4 regions of the Vibrio sabulosilitoris genome follow, and region 2 is predicted to be linked to each of the others. Evidence: predicted binding sites of a transcription regulator. Region 2 holds the regulator's gene; each other region holds the start of a gene.
The links. The regulator CRP, encoded in region 2, controls carbon source genes, mostly activating them, when cyclic AMP is high. The targets are predictions, from matches to a motif close to TGTGANNNNNNTCACA.

Region 1: the regulator CRP is predicted to act here: its motif matches at 3,828-3,843, upstream of rppH (RNA pyrophosphohydrolase).
Region 3: the regulator CRP is predicted to act here: its motif matches at 3,287-3,302, upstream of mlc (sugar metabolism global transcriptional regulator Mlc).
Region 4: the regulator CRP is predicted to act here: its motif matches at 2,062-2,077, upstream of recB (exodeoxyribonuclease V subunit beta).

Annotation. Positions count from the first base shown of each region.
Region 1 covers NZ_AP029599.1:1,119,796-1,125,209, forward strand. The annotation lists gene vpsR (cyclic-di-GMP-binding transcriptional regulator VpsR) at 1-295, shown strand, start outside; gene ACZ5R2_RS05395 (DUF1127 domain-containing protein) at 770-1,021, shown strand; gene ACZ5R2_RS05400 (NADP(H)-dependent aldo-keto reductase) at 1,063-2,097, opposite strand; gene ACZ5R2_RS05405 (DUF6482 family protein) at 2,313-2,624, shown strand; gene mutH (DNA mismatch repair endonuclease MutH) at 2,666-3,331, opposite strand; gene rppH (RNA pyrophosphohydrolase) at 3,996-4,514, shown strand; gene ptsP (phosphoenolpyruvate--protein phosphotransferase) at 4,517-5,414, shown strand, end outside.
Region 2 covers NZ_AP029599.1:130,697-136,110, reverse strand. The annotation lists gene astA (arginine N-succinyltransferase) at 1-117, shown strand, start outside; gene astD (succinylglutamate-semialdehyde dehydrogenase) at 132-1,601, shown strand; gene ACZ5R2_RS00810 (2-oxoadipate dioxygenase/decarboxylase family protein) at 1,650-2,453, shown strand; gene crp (cAMP-activated global transcriptional regulator CRP) at 2,538-3,170, opposite strand; gene ACZ5R2_RS00800 (phosphoribulokinase) at 3,407-4,276, opposite strand; gene ACZ5R2_RS00795 (YheU family protein) at 4,356-4,565, opposite strand; gene ACZ5R2_RS00790 (hydrolase) at 4,650-5,414, opposite strand, start outside.
Region 3 covers NZ_AP029599.1:1,577,770-1,583,183, reverse strand. The annotation lists gene purB (adenylosuccinate lyase) at 1-606, shown strand, start outside; gene ACZ5R2_RS07565 (chemotaxis protein CheV) at 852-1,862, opposite strand; gene mlc (sugar metabolism global transcriptional regulator Mlc) at 1,995-3,212, opposite strand; gene ACZ5R2_RS07555 (patatin-like phospholipase family protein) at 3,388-4,551, opposite strand; gene cydH (cytochrome bd-I oxidase subunit CydH) at 4,561-4,653, opposite strand; gene ACZ5R2_RS07545 (porin family protein) at 4,801-5,409, shown strand.
Region 4 covers NZ_AP029599.1:3,176,459-3,181,872, forward strand. The annotation lists gene recB (exodeoxyribonuclease V subunit beta) at 1-1,961, opposite strand, end outside; gene recC (exodeoxyribonuclease V subunit gamma) at 2,206-5,414, opposite strand, start outside.

The sequences.
Region 1 (5,414 bases), 990 kb from region 2:
GGCTCGTTATCATTGGCCAGGCAACGTCCGCGAGCTGATGAACCTTATCAAGCGGGTAGTGCTGATGTCGGAGCAACCGATGATCGAAGAGTCGCAGCTTGAGCTACCGATTCGCAATAACGGCAAGCGTAGTCTGAAGAGTATTCGTGAGCGCAGCGAGCGGGATGCTCTGATGTTGGTACTAGAGTCGCACGATGGCCAGGTTTCTCAAGCGGCAAAAGAGCTGGGGGTATCAAGAGCAACCATGTACCGTTTACTGAATAAGCATAATCTGATAAGTGAAAGCTCGGTTTAGCTCATTTTGCTAATCACTCTCTAACTAAGGCAGCGTAATCGCTGCCTTTTTTCATCTATGATAAACAGCAAATTCATTGATAAATATAGAATAATCCACCAGTTTTTTAGACTTAGGGCAGACATATAAAGAGCTTTGTGTGTTTTTTACTCTTAAAGTGATTTATGGGTTGTTTTAAGCGACTAGTTGCGTAAATATTGACCATGAGTCTGATGAGACTCTCAATATATTCAGGAACTTATTTAGATTTGGAGGTAAGCATGATTTTGATTCAAAAACATAAATTTGTCGCTAAACCTTCACTTGTGCGCGTAGGCGGATCGATGTCGCATGCGTCCGATATCGCTCGACCTAAAGCGATGGCTAAATAACGTTCCCGTAGTCTTTTCCAGCTGCGGTTAACTGCAGCTGAGTCCCCACCCTAGTTAGGATCCCTGCAGTTCTCCGCGATACATCTTCAACAGGAGAACCACAATGAACCACTCAATCTACCTAAAACTTGCCGCTTGGTGTGTACTTGCCGATCTCAAACAAGAGGAGCGAGCATGGCGTCGTCGCGTACGCAAGAGCAGCTATGCACTGCCTCTACATAGTGCCCACCTATTGCGTGATATTGGTCTGGATAAAGATGGTCGTCCGCTCGGCTGTGAGCAGCAACCACAAGCCTTAGCGAATCGCCGTATTAGACATCTTCGGCGCATCCTCCAATCTAGATTAACCACGTAACACTAGGGGGAGAGCAGATTTTGCTCTCCCCCGGTAACACGTTATGGGCAGGGATTGGAGTAGCGTACTCCGATTTGCGCGATGCCCTCAAGCAACTCTTCACTAAGCTGTATCTCGACACTGTCGATATTATCTTTTAATTGCTCCATCGAGGTCGCACCGATGATATTAGCAGCAACAAATGGGCGCTGATTGACAAACGCCAGCGCCATCTGCGCGGACGTTAAACCATGCTGTTTAGCCAGTTCAACATACGCTCGTGTGGCCTCAATCCCTTGTGGAGTAAAGTAGCGCACAAAGCGTTTGTACAAGGTGCAGCGGGCGTTATCTGGCCATTGGTCATTGAGGTATTTGCCGCTTAAACAACCAAAGGCGAGCGGCGAGTAGGCTAGGAGCTTGATGCCCTCATAATGACTCACCTCAGACAGCCCAATTTCAAAGGTGCGATTGAGCAGGTTATACGGGTTTTGAATCGACACCACCCGCTCTAAACCATGTTTCTCGGCGAGCCTGAGCAAAGACATCACCCCCCAAGGTGTCTCGTTAGAAATTCCAATATGACGTACTTTTCCTTCTTTCACCAGCTTACTCAGAGCTTCGAGTGAATCGAGCAGGGTCACCTCTTCCTGTTTTTCAGGGTAGGGGTAGTTCAGTTGGCCAAAGCAGTTGGTCTGACGCTGTGGCCAGTGTAATTGGTAGAGATCGATGTAGTCGGTTTGCAGTCGACGCAAGCTATCGTTGACCGCATCATTGATATTGTTGTGATCAAGTGCCATGTTGTCGCGAATATAGGGAAGATTGCGCGGCCCCGCTACCTTGGTCGCGATAATGACTTTGTCTCGTTTGCCCGATGCGCGCAGCCATTTGCCTATATAGTCTTCCGTGGTGCCCTGAGTATTGGGCTGAGGCGGAACCGGATACATCTCTGCGGTATCGATAAAGTTAACCCCGCGCTCAAGCGCATAATCAAGCTGCGAATGTGCCTCGGCAAGCGTATTTTGCTCACCAAAGGTCATAGTACCAAGACAAATCTTACTCACCTCAAGCGATGAGTGGGGAAGCTGAGTATATTCCATTATAAAAACCTCAAATTAAGGTGCGAGGACGGGCAGAGCCCTACGAGGTGCGAGGAGTCTTACGCACGCTGTGAACCCCTCGCATCTCGGAACGAAGTGATCCTCGCACCTCGGAACGGAGTGAAACCTTTTTCTCAACTATAAGCGAAGAAATTCACTGAGAAAAGAATCACCTTCGATTCCCTTGACTACAATAAAAAAGATGGAGGTGTGCAATGCAAAAACGACAACTTGATAAGTGGTTGCATGGTTATCACAAAGCGACGTATCGCACTCCTAAGGTCTTTGTGATTGGCTGTGCAGACTTAGCCAAATACCAAATTGCGGTGGAATATAAACACAAGCTTGAGCCTGTTACGATTGACGATGAACCGATCCGTTTTGACTCCTTGGAGTTAGTTAAGGAAGAGCTGACCCGTCTAGGTCTTGATAAGGCCTATCTGCGTCTTCACAACGCCTATGATGAGTGCGGGTCGAGTTCACCGGTGGGGTACAGTGATATTGAGCTATCACTGATGACTCACTAGGATACTTGCGGTCCAATTTATGAGGTCTCTTGGGTACATGCTTATGAATAGTAATTGGTGAGAATCTGGGCGGTAAACTGGGTGCGTAAATAAAACCCGCGAGGGCGGGTGCGGATCACTTTACCGCTCGCACCATAGGCCTCGGTGAGTGCCCGACCATTCGCGGCCTTGGGCCGAAGCTGCAAGACTTCGCCATGCTTAGCAGTAACCTGTTCAATTCGACCTAGCACGATCATATCCATCAACTCCTCCCAATCTTGGCGCAGTTGCTGTTCCTCTTCAGAGCTAGGTGACCAAAGTAGCGGTGCCCCGACTTTACGCTCGGCTAATGGAATCTCTCGCTCTCCCTCGACGGGCACCCAAAGCACGCGAGAAAGCTTATTACGTACGTGGCTGCTCTCCCAGGTCAGGCCATGCACGCCAATAAGCGGTGCCACACAGACAAACGTTGTCTCGAGTGGTTTGCCCTGATAGCTGATTGGAATGCTCTTTAATTCGATGCCCAGTTGTTCAAAGTCTTGTTGCGGTTTGCTGCCGGCAGTCGCACCTAAGTGCCATTCAAGCAACTGACCCACCCATCCCTTATCGCGAGTGAGATCATCGGGAACCGTCATCTTGGCTTGTTCTGCGAGCTCCGCAAAAGTGACTCCTGCCATCAGCCATGCGCGCTCGATCAGCTCTTGTTCGGTTTTGGGTTCAGGTTTCATAGTCAAATGGGCAAATAGTCAAATGGGTAACGATGATGTTGAAGGGGATATATTAACAGATAGCTTTGTATGGGAAAGCAAGGATTGGACGATAGCTTTACTGTCCAAAGGTTCACATTAAGTCAATCTAACGGCTAATTGACAATGGTTTTACTTTACTTATCCACAGTCTTTGATTAGCTAGTTGACTCATGTATGAATTAACAGGAGTTTAATCATGATTAACTGCTTGAAAAAAAGAAAATATCCTAATTTTACATCCCTTAGTGTGGATAAAAACGTGGTTGGATGTTTTTTGTGCAATTTAAGTGAGTGTTAGCACAATAGTCAATCAATACAATGTAAAAACAAAATAGCTTCAACTAAACTAATGAAAATTAGATGGTTTTATTTTGGCAGCTAGGTTTGTGGGTTTTAAGTCCTGTGCGGGTTTAAGCAGTTATCACATTCCATATGGTTATTTTGCACATAGTTATTCACAGAAAAGGTGAATAAATGTGGGCTAGGTCGCATTCTTGTGTTGATAAGTATTAATTCGGCTAAAATCTATCCATATCTGCCTGTGGTCCGCATAAATTATGCATTTATCACATTTGTGGGTTTGCTAGTGTTGGGGATATGTGGAAAAATCACTGTCATTAAAATTTTATTTTGAGGTTGGCCAGTGATCGATGGCGATGGTTACCGCTTAAATGTGGGAATAGTGATTTGTAACAACCATGGTCAGGTATTCTGGGCTAAACGATTCGGACAACACTCATGGCAGTTCCCTCAAGGGGGAATTGATGAAGGCGAGAGCGCAGAGCAAGCCATGTACCGTGAGTTATACGAGGAAGTCGGCTTAACAAAGAAAGATGTGAAGATCGTTGCGACTAGTCGTCATTGGTTGAGATACAAGCTCCCCAAACGCCTGGTTCGATGGGATTCAAAGCCGGTCTGTATTGGCCAAAAACAGAAGTGGTTTTTGCTGAAGTTGGACTGTGATGAGTCACGGATCAATATGCAGCGAGGAAACATGCCTGAGTTTGATGGGTGGCGCTGGGTAAGCTATTGGTATCCAGTGAGACAAGTAGTATCTTTTAAACGTGATGTGTATCGACGCGCGATGAAGGAGTTTGCCTCAGCAGCCATGCCATTTCATGAGCGTAAGCAGAAGTCCAAGCGCAAGCACCGACGGGGATAAATATGCTCTCTCAGCTAAGGGACATAGTTGAACAAGTATCACGGGTTGATGATCTTCAGCAGGCATTATCAATCCTAGTAAAACAGACTTGCAGCGCGATGAGTACCGAGTGCTGCACGGTCTACCTCGCTAATGAAAAGATGGAACGCCTCGAGTTGATGGCCACCCAAGGCCTTATCTTCAAGGGTGATAGTGTCCACATTCGCTTCTCTGAGGGATTGGTGGGCATGGTTAAGCGTACCGCTGAGCCGATCAATGTCGCCGAGGCCTCCAAACATCCTAGTTACAAATTCTTCCCCGAGCTTGGTGAGCAAGTTTACCAGAGCTTCCTCGGTACTCCGATCATTCACCGCAAGAAGGTGCTTGGTGTTTTGGTGGTGCAGCAAAAGCAGCCGCGCCTATTTGATGAAGCAGAAGAGTCCTTTTTAGTTACCTTATCAGCTCAGCTTGCGGTACTGATCGCTCATGGTCAGACGCTGGGCCATTGGTTACCGACTCAGAATGCGCGAACACTCAAGGGTGTTCCTGCCTCGAGTGGTGTTGCGATTGGCGAGTTTTGGCTCGATAACACCCAGCCCAGCTTGGCAGAGATTGCACCAGCTTCTTCGGTGGATATTGACCAAGAGCATGAGCGTCTTGCCCTTGCGATGGAAGCCGCTCAGGCCGATTTCCGCCGGATGAGAAAAAAGCTTGAGGGGGAGATCACCTCTGAGGCGAAAGGTATCTTTGACCTGTTTGCCCACCTGCTCAATGACCCAATGCTCAAGCAGGATCTGAAAAAGCACATTCAGAATCACGACCGTGCTGAATGGGCGCTGCGCCAAGTGATTGACTCTTATTCAAGTCGCTTTGCCAAGATGTCCGACCCTTATCTGAAAGAGCGTGCTCAGGACTTTCGCG
Region 2 (5,414 bases):
GCCACAGCGGCTAAGGCGGCGTTCGATGCCGATGAAGGCCGAGTGATCCTCACCGCGCAAGTCGCTGATGCGCTACGCGTTTTGGAGGGTGATAAGGTTCGCATGCACGCACAATAAACAAGGAGTCGCTGATGACACATTGGATTGCAGGTTCGTGGGTAAGTGGGGATGGCGATGAACTGGTCTCTACTGCGCCGTACAGTGATGAGGTTATTTGGCGTGGCCACAGCGCCTCAGCCGAGCAGGTCGACTTAGCAGTGATGGCGGCACGAGAAGCATTTTTTACGTGGAAAAAGACCACCCTGCCTGAGCGTGAAGCCATCTTGACGCGCTTTGCGGATCGGGTTCGCGCTGACAGTGAGCGCATCGCCAGTGTGATCGCTGAGGAAACGGGTAAACCATTGTGGGAGACGCGCACAGAGGTCGCCGCCATGGTGGGTAAGGTGGCCATTTCTATTCAGGCCTACCAAGCGCGGACTGGGCAACATCAACGAGAAGCCAATGGCAGTCAAGTTGTGCTTCGTCACCGTCCGCATGGGGTCATGGCAGTATTTGGCCCTTATAACTTCCCTGCACACCTACCGAATGGGCATATCGTCCCCGCGCTTTTAGCGGGTAACACTGTGGTGTTTAAACCCTCTGAACTGACGCCGAAAAGCGCTGAGGTCGTGATGCAGCTGTGGCAGCAGGCAGGATTACCCGATGGGGTGATTAATCTAGTTCAAGGGGGGAAAGACGTTGGGGTTGCTCTCGCGCAAGCACAAGGGATTGATGGCGTGCTGTTTACTGGCAGTGCGGATACTGGGCACTTGTTGCATCGCCAGTTTGCAGGTCAGCCGGAGAAAATGTTGGCACTTGAGATGGGTGGGAATAATCCGCTGGTGGTCTCAAGTCAGTTTGGTGATCGAACATCGAGCGTGTACACGATACTGCAGTCGGCTTTTTTGAGTGCAGGGCAGAGGTGCACCTGCGCGCGACGATTGATTGTGCCGTATGGTGATCGCGGCGATGAGCTGCTCAAGGTGGTTGTTAAGGCGACAAGCAAGCTGACTATCGGGTCACCGTTCGATGAATCGGCTCCGTTTTTGGGGCCACAAATTTCCTCGCAAGCCGCCGAGCGAATCCTTGAGCAGCAAGATAAACTGATATCGATGGGAGGGCAGTCACTGCTGCAGGCTAAGTCCTTGGGCTATGCATTTGTCTCTCCGGGTATTATCGATGTGACAGCGATAGGTGCGCTGCCCGATGAGGAGTACTTTGGGCCACTGCTACAGGTGATCCGTTACGATAATTTAGAGCGCGCTGTGGCGATCGCTAATCAGACTCGCTATGGCTTATCGGCGGGATTGATTTCAACCGATGATGGTGAGTGGGATTACTTTATTGACCATATCCGTGCTGGGATCGTGAATCGTAACCGCCCCCTAACTGGTGCCAGTGGCGACGCGCCGTTTGGCGGTCCTGGCGCATCGGGTAACTTACGCCCGAGTGCCTATTATGCCGCGGATTACTGCGCTTACCCGATGGCCTCGATGGAAGGGGATGCGCCAGTGCTGCCTGCAACGCTTAGCCCTGGTATTTATCTCGATGATTTAGACTAGGTACTTGGCGCGGCGTTTTGTTATTTGATGCCAGTGATAGGAGGTTATATGCATCCTGAAAATTGTGTTACCGCACTGTTTGAGTGGCTATGGCGCGACTACACGGCTCGCCTTTGCCCCTCAGCGGCGCGTATTCATCAGTTACTTGAAGAAGACGCACCACTTATTAACGACCATATAGCACTGAGAACGTTTGATCTTGACCCGGTTGGTCTTGAGACGCTGGCTAGGCCGTTTTTGGCTCTGGGTTATGAGCCTGGCGGTGACTATCTATTTAACGCCAAGAAGCTGGTTGCTAAACATTATGAGCACTCAGACCCAACTCTGCCTAAGGTGTTTATCAGTGAACTCAAGGTGCAAGAGTGCTCCGAGTCGCTGCAAGCGATTGTGGCCAAGTTAATCGCGCAGATCGAAGTGGATAAACTAAACGGTGCAGAGTTCCTTTATGCGGGGCGCTTATGGTCACTCAGTTACCGTGATTATCAGCAGTTAGCTCAGGAGAGTGAATATGCGGCTTGGTTGGCCGCACACGGCTATGGCGCCAATCACTTTACGGTCAATGTTAACCAGCTCAAGCGCTTTGGAGAGGTGAGTGAGGTTAATCAGCACCTAATCGACGCTGGGTTCATCATCAATCAAGCCGGTGGTGAGGTCAAAGGCTCACCGGATGTGTTGCTCGAGCAGTCGTCAACCATGGCTGATAAAGTCATGGTGGCGTTTGATGAGGGACAGTTTGAGATACCCGGAGGGTTTTACGAGTTTGCTAAGCGTTACCCAACCTTGAGTGGCGGGCTTTATTCCGGCTTTGTTGCCGCATCGGCAGATAAGATATTTGAGAGTACTGATCGATAACTATGCCCCTGCTGGGGGATTGGCAAGGGCATAAAAAACACCAAGCCGAGGAGGCTTGGTGTTGGATGTTTTACAGCGGTTTGCTTAGCGCGTGCCGTAAACTACAATAGTTTTACCGTGGGCAGAAATCAGGTTCTGCTCCTCTAACATCTTCAGGATACGACCTACCGTCTCACGAGAACAGCCAACAATCTGACCAATCTCTTGACGAGTGATCTTGATCTGCATGCCGTCTGGGTGAGTCATTGCATCAGGTTGTTTCGCTAGGTTAAGTAGCGTCTGTGCAATGCGGCCAGTGACGTCAAGGAATGCCAAGTCACCTACTTTTTGGCTAGTCACCTGAAGGCGGCTTGCCATCTGCGCAGAAAGGCGCATTAGGATATCTGGGTTGACTTGAATCAGCTGGCGGAATTTCTTGAATGAGATCTCCGCAACTTCACATGGTGATTTAGCACGTACCCAAGCAGTACGCTCTTGGTCTTCTTCGAAGAGACCAAGTTCACCAATGAAATCACCTTGGTTAAGGTAAGAAAGGATCATCTCCTTACCTTCTTCATCTTTGATAAGTACTGCTACAGAGCCTTTTACGATGTAGTATAAAGTTTCTGCTTTTTCACCAGCGTGAATCAGCGTGCTCTTAGATGGGTACTTATGAATATGACAGTGTGACAAGAACCATTCTAACGTTGGGTCGGTTTGAGGTTTACCTAGAACCATAAATATATCTTCCTCTGCAGGGTATGCTTGCTGCTATCCATATTGCGCTAAGCCTTGACTAGGATAGTAGCATATGTGTTCACGACACATGCTGCAAGCTATCTTGTAATTCATACGAGATAGTACCGTTTTTCGGTGACGATTTCTTGATTTTGATGGGGTAAGTTGACCGAAATTCACCCATATTTTGTGCACCTGATCACGTACTGAGAAGTCAGTATGGTGATTGAGCACAGTTATCCTATTTTCCCAGTTTCGATCAGTTGCTGCAGGATAGGACGCACGATCAACTCCATCGCAAAACTCATCTTACCTCCTGGCACTACAAGGGTGTTGTGGCGCGACATAAATGAGCCATCAATCATCGCCAGCAGATAAGGGAAGTCGACATTCTTGAATCCACGCAGACGAATGACGACAAAACTCTCATCTAGGCTAGGGATGCCCTTAGCGTTGAGTGGGTTTGAGGTGTCGACCGTAGGCACGCGTTGGAAATTAATGTGGGTTCGCGAAAATTGCGGCGTGATGTAGTTAAGGTAATCATCCATTGAACGAACGATAGAGTCCGTCACCGCCTCTCGCGAGTGACCACGATCGCGGGTGTCACGGACAAATTTCTGGATCCACTCTAGGTTGACGATCGGCACCATACCAATCAGAAAGTCGACGTGTTTGGAGACGTTGACCTCACCATCAACCACACCACCGTGCAGTCCCTCGTAGAACAACACATCGGTGTCATCGGCAAGCTGCTGCCAGGGGGTAAATGTGCCGGGCATCTGGTTGTAAGGCACCGCCTCATCAAAGGTGTGCAGGTAGCGCCGAACCTCACCTTGTCCCTCTTCACCATAGCGCCGAAAAAACTGCTCCAAAGCAGGAAAGTCGTTGGCTTGTGGGCCAAAGTAGCTGATGTGCTTGCCTTGTTCGCGCGCTTTGCGAATTTCGACATCCATCTCTGGGCGGGTGAAGCGGTGAAAGCTGTCGCCCTCGACCCATGCAGGCTTAACGTCCATCATATTGAACATCTTGCGAAAGGCTTCTGATGTGGTGGTCGTCCCGGCACCCGAGGAGCCGGTCACCGCGATAATCGGATGCTTAGCTGACATGACATTCCCTGTCTTAAGTAGTTATATCTTTTGAGAAACTAACCTTAGCGTACCCATGGTTAAATGGCGAGAAGCGGGGTTAGAATTTTCGAACTTGGATATCGACGGTGTTGTGTAGCTCTGAGAACACGATCACCGCCTGGCCGTTACGCAGCTGATCTTTTACCTGCTCGACCTTGTGCTCTAAGCTTATCTCCTGCGCACCGTAATCGGTGCCCTCACGTAACACAAACTCACGCACTAGGTTATCTAGGGTCTCTGTCTCTATCTCTTGCCACGGAACGATCATGACGACCTCTCTTGTTGCTGATCATTAATGTCGCCCAAGCTTCCCTTTGTGTGATGAGAGAATACTTGGGCACAGTGGCCGCTATTATGCCGTTTTTGCTAGACATTCGTAATAGGCTGGCAGCGCCTCTTCCAACCAAAATGTCGGTTTTAGCAAGCTGCCGCTGAGAAACCCGACATGACCGCCGTGCTCAAACAGACGATAATCGATGTTGCTAGGCAGAATAAATTTCGGGATCACATCATCGGTCATAAACGGATCGTCTTTGGCGTGGATGATCAAGGTTGGGGTGGTGATCGCCTTGAGATGATTGATGCCAGAGCATTGCTGATAATAATCTTCGGCATCTTTGAACCCATGCAGAGGGGCGGTGATCAAGTCATCAAAGTCTTGCAGGCGTGTGACTCGCTTGATGCTTTGGTAAGTGACTTTTAACTCGCCCTTGATTAAGTGGTGCTTGTGCAGGGCGTTACGCTTGAGTGAGCCGAGCAGGTAGTTGCGATAGACACGAGAAAAGCCTTGCTCGATACGATTAGAGCAGGCAGCAAGGTCAAGAGGGGCCGAGACAATGGTCGCGGCGTCAATTAAGGATTGGTCTTGATATTTCGCCAGATAATTGGCCAGCATGTTACCGCCAAGCGAGATCCCGACCGCGACCAGTTGGTTAGTGGGAAACTGCTGACGGACTGTCTCTAGAAACAAGCGTGCATCTTCGGTCTCACCTGAGTGATACGCTCTGGCTTGCAGATTTGGTTTGCCGCTGCAGCCGCGAAAATGCATCATCACCGACAGCCAGCCATCGTCGGCAAAGGCTTTCATCAAGCCATTGGCATAGGGACTGTAAAAACA
Region 3 (5,414 bases), 1.4 Mb from region 2:
GCTGAACTGTTCGATGCGATTGCACGCTTCAACACTATCCTGATCGACTTCGATCGCGACGTATGGGGTTACATCGCGCTAGGTCACTTCAAGCAGAAGACCATTGCTGGCGAGATCGGCTCTTCAACCATGCCGCACAAAGTTAACCCAATCGACTTTGAAAACTCTGAAGGTAACCTAGGTCTGGCAAACGCCGTATTTGGTCACCTAGCACAGAAGCTGCCTATCTCTCGCTGGCAGCGTGACCTAACCGACTCTACGGTTCTACGTAACCTAGGTGTGGGTGTGGGCTACGCGATCATCGCTTACACTTCAACGCTGAAAGGTATCAGCAAGCTAGAAGTGAACCGTGAAGCGCTACTGGCTGAGCTAGACCAAAACTGGGAAGTACTGGCTGAGCCTGTACAAACCGTGATGCGTCGCTACGGCATCGAGAAGCCATACGAGAAGCTAAAAGAGCTAACCCGCGGTAAGCGCGTAGACGGCGAAGCGATGCGTAACTTCATCGACGGCCTAGAGCTTCCAGAAGCTGAAAAAGTGCGTCTAAAACAGATGACACCAGCGAACTACATCGGTCAAGCGATTGAGCTGACTGACGAGTTGTAATCGGCTTCGAATACAACCTATTATTTGAGCCCGGCAATCGCTGGGCTTTTTTATTCCCCTTAGAAAAGAGGCGAGAGGCGAGAGGCGAGAGGCGAGAGGCGAGAGGCGAGAGGCGAGCGTGTCATGCTCCGCTGATAAAACAACTCTTTCACTCATGCTTAAGCAAAAGATTTTTTGAGTTCAATAGAAAAAGGCACCCTATTCTGGTGCCTTTCGTCGTTATTCGCTTAAGTCAGCGTGGATAATCACAGAAACCCTTTGTAATCCCCACGATCTCCACTCGATTCTCGCCTCTCGATTCTCGTCTCTGACCTTAAGACGTCACGCAGGCGCTGCTGAGCAGCATCAACAAGAAGGTCTGGTTGGAATTTTGAGATAAATAAATTACAACCAACTTTACGTACCATGGCCTCATTGAAGCTACCGCTCAATGACGTGTTTAGGGTGATAAACAAGTTCGCCATGCGTTTGTCGCTGCGGATTTCATGGGTAAGCTTGTAGCCATCCATTTCAGGCATCTCCGCGTCCGTGATCATCATCAGTAACTCGCGGCTCGGGTCTCGACCTTGGTCACACCACTGCGTCAAAAGTCTTAGAGCCTGTGCACCATCACAGCACTCAATGATCTCGATGCCGAGTTGAGATAGTGTCGCCTTGACCTGTGAGCGCGCGGTCGCCGAATCATCCACCACCAATACTTTTTGGCCTTGCATTGCCTCAGTCAGACTTAAATCCAACACCTCTGCTGAGATGGTTGCATCGTACTCGACTATCTCTGCGAGGACTTTTTCAACATCAATGATCTCGACAATTTGGCTTGTGCCATTGTCTTCAACCTGAGTAATAGCGGTCAGGTAGTTGTTTCGGCCAGTGGTTTTCGGTGGCGGCTGAATTTGGCTCCAAGCCGTATTGACGATATTGCGCACCTTGCCGACCAGAAACCCCTGTACTGAACGGTTGTACTCGGTAATGATCAGGTTTTGCTCGTCACAGCCAGAGTCCACAGAAGATGGGAAGCCAATTGCGGCCCGCAAATCAATCACGGGAACCGACTCTCCACGCAGTGAGGCCACCCCTTTGATATTATGGTGCGAACCGGGGAGTTGGGTCAGTTGAGGGACCTTAAGGACCTCTTTGACTTTGAAGACATTAATCGCAAAGAACTGGCGACTGTTGAGTTGAAAGAGCAATAGCTCAAGACGATTTTCACCCACCAAATTGGTGCGCTGATCAACGGTATTAAGAACTCCAGACATAAGTCTCTCTTAAAATCTTGTTAGGTTACATCCATTTACTGGTAACAATCTAACATGAACAAGAGAGCGGTGTTAAGTCACCGGTTGCAACACAGTGCGCTATGACGCGTTGTGGGCATGAGTTTGATGCAACTAGCCCTCAACCACAGTCATCAGCAACAGACCATCATAGAGCGCTTGCTTGATCAGCGCCGCCCCCGGCATGGTGGCTTGTTTGTAGAATCGCGACTCCACCACCTCAAGCTCGCGGTGATATGCGGGCAGCGTTTGGCTCTCGATACACTTTTGTATCGCTGGATAGAGGATATCCTTTGCCTGATTGATGGCACCGCCAATCAAAATTTTTTCGGGATTAAACAAGTTAATCACAATGGCAACAGCGGCGCCAAGATGCTGGCCGAGTTGCTCGACCACATCGATCGCCAGTTTATCGCCCTGCTCAGCGGCAGCGCAGATGCTCTCAACCGAAATCTCCTCGTCATGTTCAAGGATAGAGGCTTCACCAGCGGCGATTCGCTCTGTCGCCTGTTCGCGGATGGCTTGGGAACTCGCGACCGTCTCAAGGCAGCCTCGATTGCCACAATGACAGCGCTTACCCTCGGGATCGATCTGAATATGCCCCAGTTCACCAATGTTTCCGTGGCGCCCTTGCAACACACGGCCGTCAACAATAATCCCGGCCCCTAAACCATGATGGATAGAGATCAGCACCGAGTTATCATTATCTTGCGAGTGACCATAGAGCTTCTCGGCAAGTGCCCAGGCGCGTGTGTCATTGGCGATAAACACCGGCAGCCCCGTCACCTTGTAGATCTCAGGGCCAAGCGCGAGATTTTTGACGTTGTAGTGTGGCATATCCAGTATCACGCCCTGCTCTGAATTGACCGAGCCTGGTAAGGTGATTGCAATACTGGTGACGCGATCGAGTTGCTCTGCGTAGGTCTGAAAGAATTCGTCTATCTCGTGGAGCAGACGAGCCAGAACATCGTCTTGGTCAATCTCGTGAATATCGATTTTGGTATCGATTAACACCTCACCACCGAGTTCATGCAAGGCGATGGTCAGATAGCCTCGCCCAAGACGCATCGATAAAAACTGCCAACCCTCGTTATTGACTTGCAGTCCTACCGCCGGACGGCCACGGCTGGTCGCCTCTTGTACCGTGGTCTCATGGATCAGATGAGCCGCGATCAATTCGCGGGTGATTTTGGTGATACTCGCTGGCGCAAGCTCACTCTGTTTGGACAGGTCGATACGCGAGATCGGCCCCCTTTGGTCGATCAGCTTATACACACGGCCAGCGTTTATCTGTTTTATGTGGTCAATGTGCCCAGGATGAGCCGTGTACATAGTGAACTCCTAAATCAATAACCTAGCAATTTTTTTACTTTGCGAAGTAATTGTGAAGTAGTTTAGCACTCATGCGTGATAAAAGTCACAAACAGTGTGTAATGTTTGCGCGGGCAATCAACATTCAGGTTGAGAAGTTCGCGGCAACTTAGTCACAAAACAACGATCAAACCAATCATTTTAAAGCAAAATTATCCGAACCACTGGCTAATTTATTTGATCGCATAAAGATATCTACAAAGCGATAACCCGCATCTAAACCCAATTGATAGTCGTAGATTAGGTCCTCTTTATCGCTCATCAGGGCACTCGAGCGTAGAGGTTCAGCAGGCTTAATTTGAGCAACAAAACAATCATCGGGCGGGTTATTTAGGAACTGCTGGGTCAGAGAATAGGTTTGATAGTGAACCAAAAGCATGTCAGCAAAGCTGCTATCAAAGCGCTCTCCCAGTAGGTGACTTAGGCGATAAAGATCCTGCGCGCCAAACAGCCAACGACCACCGTTGAGTTGGGCACCACTGAGCCGTGCGCGCTTATCCCTAGCCCGGCGAACCTGCTTAATTTGGCCCACTTTATCGTTAAGAAAGCCGCTCCAAGTTTGCTTCCAACGCTCCACCTGCTGCTCCCAATGACCATCGGTTGGGGATTGCTTGAGAAAGGCTTGAGGCGCATGCATTTTCTCTGCTAGCTCAAACTCTTGCGATTCAGTGCGGATCACCACAATCATTCGAGCATTATTCCGCCAGGCTTGCTGGACCGGGATTGCCGCTGACACGCCACCATCATAGTAATCATGTGCCTGTACACTGACCGATGTCTTATACAAATACGGGATTGCGCAGGTCGCAAGCAAGACCTCAAACCAATTACCACCGAGCATGTTTAAGTAGCGATCCTTGAGAGTGTTAGCGCAGGTCACAGCAGCAAATGCTTTGCGCTCGCCGAGTACCTGACGGGCGAGATCAAGGTCTAGCTTGAGAGGAAAGTGCCTTAAGCGCTCGAATCCCCATTCTAGGTTGAGATAACGGTTTTGCTTGAGAAAGCCCAAAAGACTGAAAAACTCGTCATGGGTGGTCACATCAAGTAAAAACTGCCGACCTAGGGTGTGCTGTCGGCTGAGAAAGGCACATAGGTTCACTGCCCCTGCTGAGGTGCCATAAAACTCATCAAACGGGTCGAAGTCACTCATCAGAAAGGCATCAAGTACACCGGCGGTAAAAATGCCTCTCTGACCACCGCCTTGGGTAACCAGTGCTGTCTTGCCAAGACTGTAGCGCCCAAATCGCCCCTGACTCAGCTCACTGCTGAGATTGGAGACTGTGCCGAAATTGGCCCCCATGGGTAAACCTTAATTGGCGATCGCAACCACGCCAAAACCAATCAATACCGTAAAGATAACAGCAACGATCGCGATCGCAGCTCTAAGATCTTGATCCATCATTTTTGTTCCCCTTAAGTAAATTACATGCATACTAAATATATATGGCAGAACATTTATTGTTCAATAATACAGTGTAAGTTATTAACAGTTCTGATGTTATGTTCACAAATAAGATATAGCCTCTTTAATTACAGGGAAGCATGCACTATGAGTAATAACACCGCGAAGTCCTACTTATTCGCTCCTCTTCTTCTCATCCTTTTAGTGCATAGCACATCAGTGACAGCCGACGTCTATATCACGCCTTGGATTGGCTTTACCGGGGGCGGTAAAGTTATCGACGAACAAGACAATGAATACGACTTTAAACCCTCAGAGAGTTTTGCTGTTCAAATCGAAACCCCAATTAAAGCAGGAAGAATAGGCTTGTTTTACCACTACCAAGGTACTGAGGTTGAAAGCGTGGCATCGAGTGTTAGTGCTCACTATTTACATTTCCAAAGCGCTGCCTACTACCCGTTTAAGCCCAAACTTAATAGCTATCTAGGGATTGGTATTGGTGGCGGTTACACCAATGCACGCTGGGTAGACGACGAGTTTGGCTTGTCAGCCAGCCTATTTACCGGTCTTGAGGGTGAGATCGGAGCTAATTGGTATCTCAACGGTCAATTTCGCTGGCTTGGCACTGTGGTCGATAGCAGCTCAAGTGCAGCGTGTAATTTACCTAGCGGAGATACGGGTGATTGTATTATTCGTTATAAAGCGGATTGGATTAATCAGTTCTCAGCCAACGTTGGGATAACCTATCGTTTCTAAGCCGC
Region 4 (5,414 bases), 370 kb from region 2:
TGATAATCTTTAAACTCCAGCAGCGCCTGCTCCCACTTATTCTCATCCTCGTTGAGAAGATCCAGCTCCTCGAGAGGCAGGTTGAAGAGCCGCGCAGACAGGGCCGCTTTGACGCTGCGTTCATCGCCAGGAGTCAGCACCGCGCTAAGCAAACGCAGAATATCAACAGCAACGGCGCGGCCAAACACGCTGTCGCGATTCGACAGATAGACACTGGCGATGCCTTGCTGAGCTAAGCTTTGCTGGATGCGGCGTCCCTCAGCGCCAGTACGCACCAGCACCGCAATATCCCCCGCTTGGATGGCTTGGCTTTTTTCGCCATTGATCAGCTCAGCCTGCCCTTGATCGGCCGCGGTCAAAATTCGTTGGATCTCACTCGCCGTCGCACTGGCCATGACATCGAGGTACTCGCCCTTACTGACGGGCTTATCTTGCACCTCTTGACACCAGTAGATCAGCGATGGCTGTTGCTCACCAGCGATTTGCCACTGGCGTAAGTGCGCCTTGGGGCTGGCTGAGACCGGCAGAAATGGAATGTCGTCATCGTAGATAAATGGGCTGCTTGGCAGCTTAAAGACCTGGTTGACGGCCGCGACCATATCCGCGCTTGAGCGCCAATTGGTGCCGAGCGTGTAGTGTGCACTGACCTGATTGCGCGCCTTGATATAGGTAAAGATATCGGCACCACGAAAGGCATAAATCGCCTGCTTGGGATCGCCAATCATGAATAGGCCACACTCAGGATGATTGAGGTAGATACGACTGAAAATGCTGTACTGCAAGGGATCGGTATCTTGGAACTCATCGATCATCGCGATCGGATAGAGCTGGCGAATACGCTCACCAAGTAGCCCCTGCTCATCGGTATCTAATGAGGCAGAGAGCTGCGTCAGTAGATCATCAAAAGACAGCCACTGCTTGCGCTGCTTGGCCTGCTGGAGTTTTTCACGACAATGAGCAATCGCATGGGCTAACAGCGGCGCTTTGAGACTAACTGGCCGCGCAATAAACGCCTCAATCGCGGCAAAAGTCGCATGACAGGGCGGCTCCCCTTTGGCGGTTTTGTCATTGAGTATCGCTTGGGAGAACTTCTCAAGCTGATCGGGGTAGCTGTAGTCCTGCGACGGTTGCGCGGCCCACGCGTCGACGGCGGCAAGCCAGGTTGGCAGAGATTTCTTACTGTAGCTGCGCTTGTTTACCCCGGAGCCCTCGATCAGTCCTTGATAGTCTGATTGATGGGTACGCCACTGCGCTTTGAGCTCATCAATCTGGGCAAGATTGCGCTCATGGCACTCGCCGAGGCTGCCGCTCATCGGCTCAACGGTCAGTGTCAGCGGCGCGCCACTAAGGTAGCGGCCAATATCAGCCAGCAAGGCACTAGGCTGTGACCATAAAGCACGCACCTGCTGCGCCAACACAATCGGTAAGCCATAGAACTGGGTGCGCCAGTAGTCTGCCACCACTTGCGCCTTGAGTTGCCCCTCATCGGTGACGAACTCATTGTTAAACCGACTGCCTGACTCAAAGGCATTTTGCGTCAGCATGCGCTGGCAAAAGCCGTGAATAGTGTACACCGCCGCCTCATCCATCTGGCGCTCGGCTTGCAGCAGCAGCGCTACCGCAGACGGGTTGTCTGCAACTTGCTCAAGCAGGGGCTGGATCACGGGATCGTCGCTGACTCCGCGGCTAAAGGCGATGCGTGCATCGTGGATCCGAGCGCGGATCCGATCGCGCAGCTCAGCGGTGGCGGCTTCGGTAAAGGTGACCACCAAGATCTGATCAACCGTCAACGGCTGTTGATGGCGGGTATCATCCTCGCCATGACCTAAGATCAGGCGCAGGTAAAGGCCCGCGATGGTGAAGGTTTTCCCTGTCCCTGCCGAGGCCTCAATAAGCCTGGCACCGTGAAGCGGAAACGTCATGGCATTCAGTGGTGTCACTTTGTGCGCAGAATCGGTCATAAAAATGTTCCTAGTAAGCCGCTTTCCTAGTTGATCAAACTGTGACCTAGGCTAGAAAAACCGAGTACATAAAATAAATTGCTAAATTTAAGCGGTTTGATGGGATCTCTCTCACGGTATCGCGCGGTTTGAATCGCTACTATGCGCGCATCGGAAAATACCCATTCCCACCGTTTTAGGTCCCTCTGACCTATGGCCGTCCAGCCCATACCCTATATAAAATAATCATAGGCTGGCGGCCGCCCTACCTCTTGTATAACTCACCCTGAACAGGCTGCCCTTGTCCAGCATAGTAATCACTGGCTGTCTGCATGCTCAGACGTGGCGCTTGCATGACCAAGCGACTGAGGGTCAGAACGTCATTCGCCAATACCTCATGCCACTCAGGGTACAAACGAGCAATATATTCGTTCTCTCCCTCGCCCGCTTTCATATAACCGCCAGCAAAGGTCTCGGCCATCTTCTTGTGCGACTTGTCCTCATCCTCAACCCATTTACCACGCGAAAATCCAGCCTCGATGGCCGCTAGGGCGGTGGCAGGGAAAAAGCTCAGTGGCTGATTAACCCCTTGAGTAAACAGACGCACCAGCTCGGTGAGGTAATTGATGCAGCTCTCGCTATCTAGCGCCGGTATCACCCAATGCACCACGCCTTCTTTGCGATCATAACCGATTAGATGGGTAGGTTTAGACTCTCCCATGCCCCCAAGACACAGGTGATCAATCCATGCGGCGAGCATATCTTGCGCGCGGATGCGGCCAACACGATAACGCACCAGACCGGACTGATAGTGCTGATGCAACCAGCCCACCAGCTCAATCGAACGACTGGCCTCGTTTGGCGTTAAACTCAGGCGAACCTCGACATCGTCGAGGGGGGCGGCGCAAACCGCCTGCAGGGCCTGCTGCAACGCCTCAATTTGTACCCGGTTGCTCTCAAACTCCATCTCACCAAAAGCGCCGACCGGCAAGGTGCCCTCGGCGCGCTTGCGAGTGACAAACAGCTCAAGCGCCTGCGCTGCCTGTTGTGGCGCAGTATCGAGCAAGGTGCCCAGCAGCTCAGACTTGATTTGAAAACTCTGCAGTCCATCGAGCGCGAATGGCTCATCATCCAGCAGTGGATTGTCCAGTTGATCAAACACCACCTGCAGGCGGCGATTGAAGAAATACTGCACCGGTAGGCGCCAAAAACGCTGCAGCTCCACCAAGTCCAATTGGTAGGGAAAAGCGACCTCAAGCCAGAAATCACGCATGGTGTGAGCACATGGCGTGCTGGCCTGCTCACGATTGACCACCGGCAACCATTCGCGCGCATAGCTGCCTTGGAGAAAGGACTGACGGCTGAACGGCACCATTGAGTAGTGGTGAGTCAGCGCCTGTAATAGCCGCTCACCCGATGAATCGACATCCAGGTGAGACTCTCCTGCTAAGCAGTAATTTTGCTGGCAGTACTCAAGTAACTCGGTCACCAACACCGAGGCCACGCGCTCGGTATTGTCCTGAATTGAGCGGCCAATGTAGCTGATGTATAAGCTCTGCTGTGCTGAGAGTAGCGCTTCCAAAAATAGGTAGCGGTCATCATCGCGACGCGAGCGATCACCCGCGCGTGTCCGTCCCTGCATCAAATCAAAGCCCTCAGGCGCCACCGTGCGTGGATAGGCACCGTCGTTCATGCCGAGCAGGCACACGGTTTTGAAAGGGATCGAGCGCATTGGCATCAGGGTGCAGAAGTTAACCTGACCGGCCAAAAAGCGCTGTGAGACCCGGCTCCCCGAGAGCTTACTATCGAGGTACTGGCGGATGATAATTGGCTCAAGCGATTGATCATAGCCGGCATCATCAAGCTGCTGGGCAAGCTGAGCAAAGGTATGACGGATCCCGTGCAGCGCCACTTCCTCTTCCAGTTCCGGGCTGAAAAAGGTTTCGAGTAGCTCACCCACGCCTTGCTGCCAATTGGCCAGTGGCTGCGCCTGACCAAGCTGCACTCTAAAGTGGGCAATACTCTCGATAAAGTGGGCAAGCTTACCGGCAAGCTCTGCTGAAAGCCCTTGCACCTCGTTATACGGCGAGACGATACCGGCACCTGAGCGGAATAGCTGCTCCTCGCCCATCATGGCATAACCCAGCAGCATCCGCTCGATGCCAAACTGCCAAGTATTTTGCTCGGTGGCGGGCAAATCAAATTCGGTCGCGGTGCTCGGCGAGAGCCCCCAACGTATCCCAGCCTGCTCCACCCAGTGTTTGGCCTGTTGAAAATCATCATAGTCGAGACCAAAGCGGCGCATGATGGCAGGCGTCTCAAGCAGCTCAAGCAGCTCTGATGCGGTGCATCGCGCCTCAGGCAGGCTCAGTAGCTGCATAAAGGCGTTGAGGATTGGGCTCTCTTTATCTGCGGTGCGATCCGAGATAGAGAAAGGAATAAAGCGATCAGCCCCCGCATTACCAAACACGGCTTGAATGGCGGGACTGTAGGCATTAATGTCCGCCACCATCACAATCACATCGCGGGGCTTGAGGTTGGGGTCACGCTCAAACATCTTCAATAGCTGGTCATGCAGGACTTCAACTTCCCGCATTGCACTATGACAAACGTGAATCGATAGCGAGTCATCATCAAGACTCACAATCTGCTTATGCTCACTTGAAGCCAGTCGCTCATCGTCTTGATGCTCCTCAAGATTGAGGATATCGGCCTGCAAGTGATGCAGCAACGAGTCGCGCTTAACGTCGACAAAGGCCTCAATCTCGTTCGACTCGAGCTGTGCCAGCAGATACAGGTTATCGCGTCCAAGCTTACCTATTGAGGCGAGCAGGCTATTGCCAACCGCATCGACATGCAGCTCATCAAGCGTATTCTGCTCAATGGTGCCCTTTAATTGCGGTGTCTCACCCTCTAATTGGCTGCGCTGCTGCTCAAGCACCAAATGCTGGCGATGTTTCGCTGCCAGCTTAGCGATGAACTTTCTATCACGCACCTCACCCCAATAATACTGACAGGGATTGGTAAACATCAGGTGCACATCAATATGCTCACCCAGCGCCTTTAGGGCATCAAGATAGCGTGGCGGCAGCGAAGAGATGCCAAAGATAAACAGCCTTTGCGGCAGGTTTTCCACCTGGCCATGGTAAGACTCAAGGCTATCAATAAAATGCTCATACAGGTTGGCACGATGATAAGGCGACTGATCGAGTGATACGGTGTAGTCATACAATGCCTGCCACAACAGTGGCTGCCAGGCATGCTCGCCATTGAGCTCCGTAACCTCCTGCCCTGCTTCCCAGCTCGCGATCCACTCGGGGCGATACACCAAGTAACCATCAAAGATATCGGCAATTTTCTCGGCTAACTGATAGAGCTTGAGCTGCTGCTGATCATCGCTCAAGTACTGCTTGAGCGGGGCAAACTCTTCCTGCTCTGACTGGCGGGGGAGAATCGTCAACAGCTTCCACACCA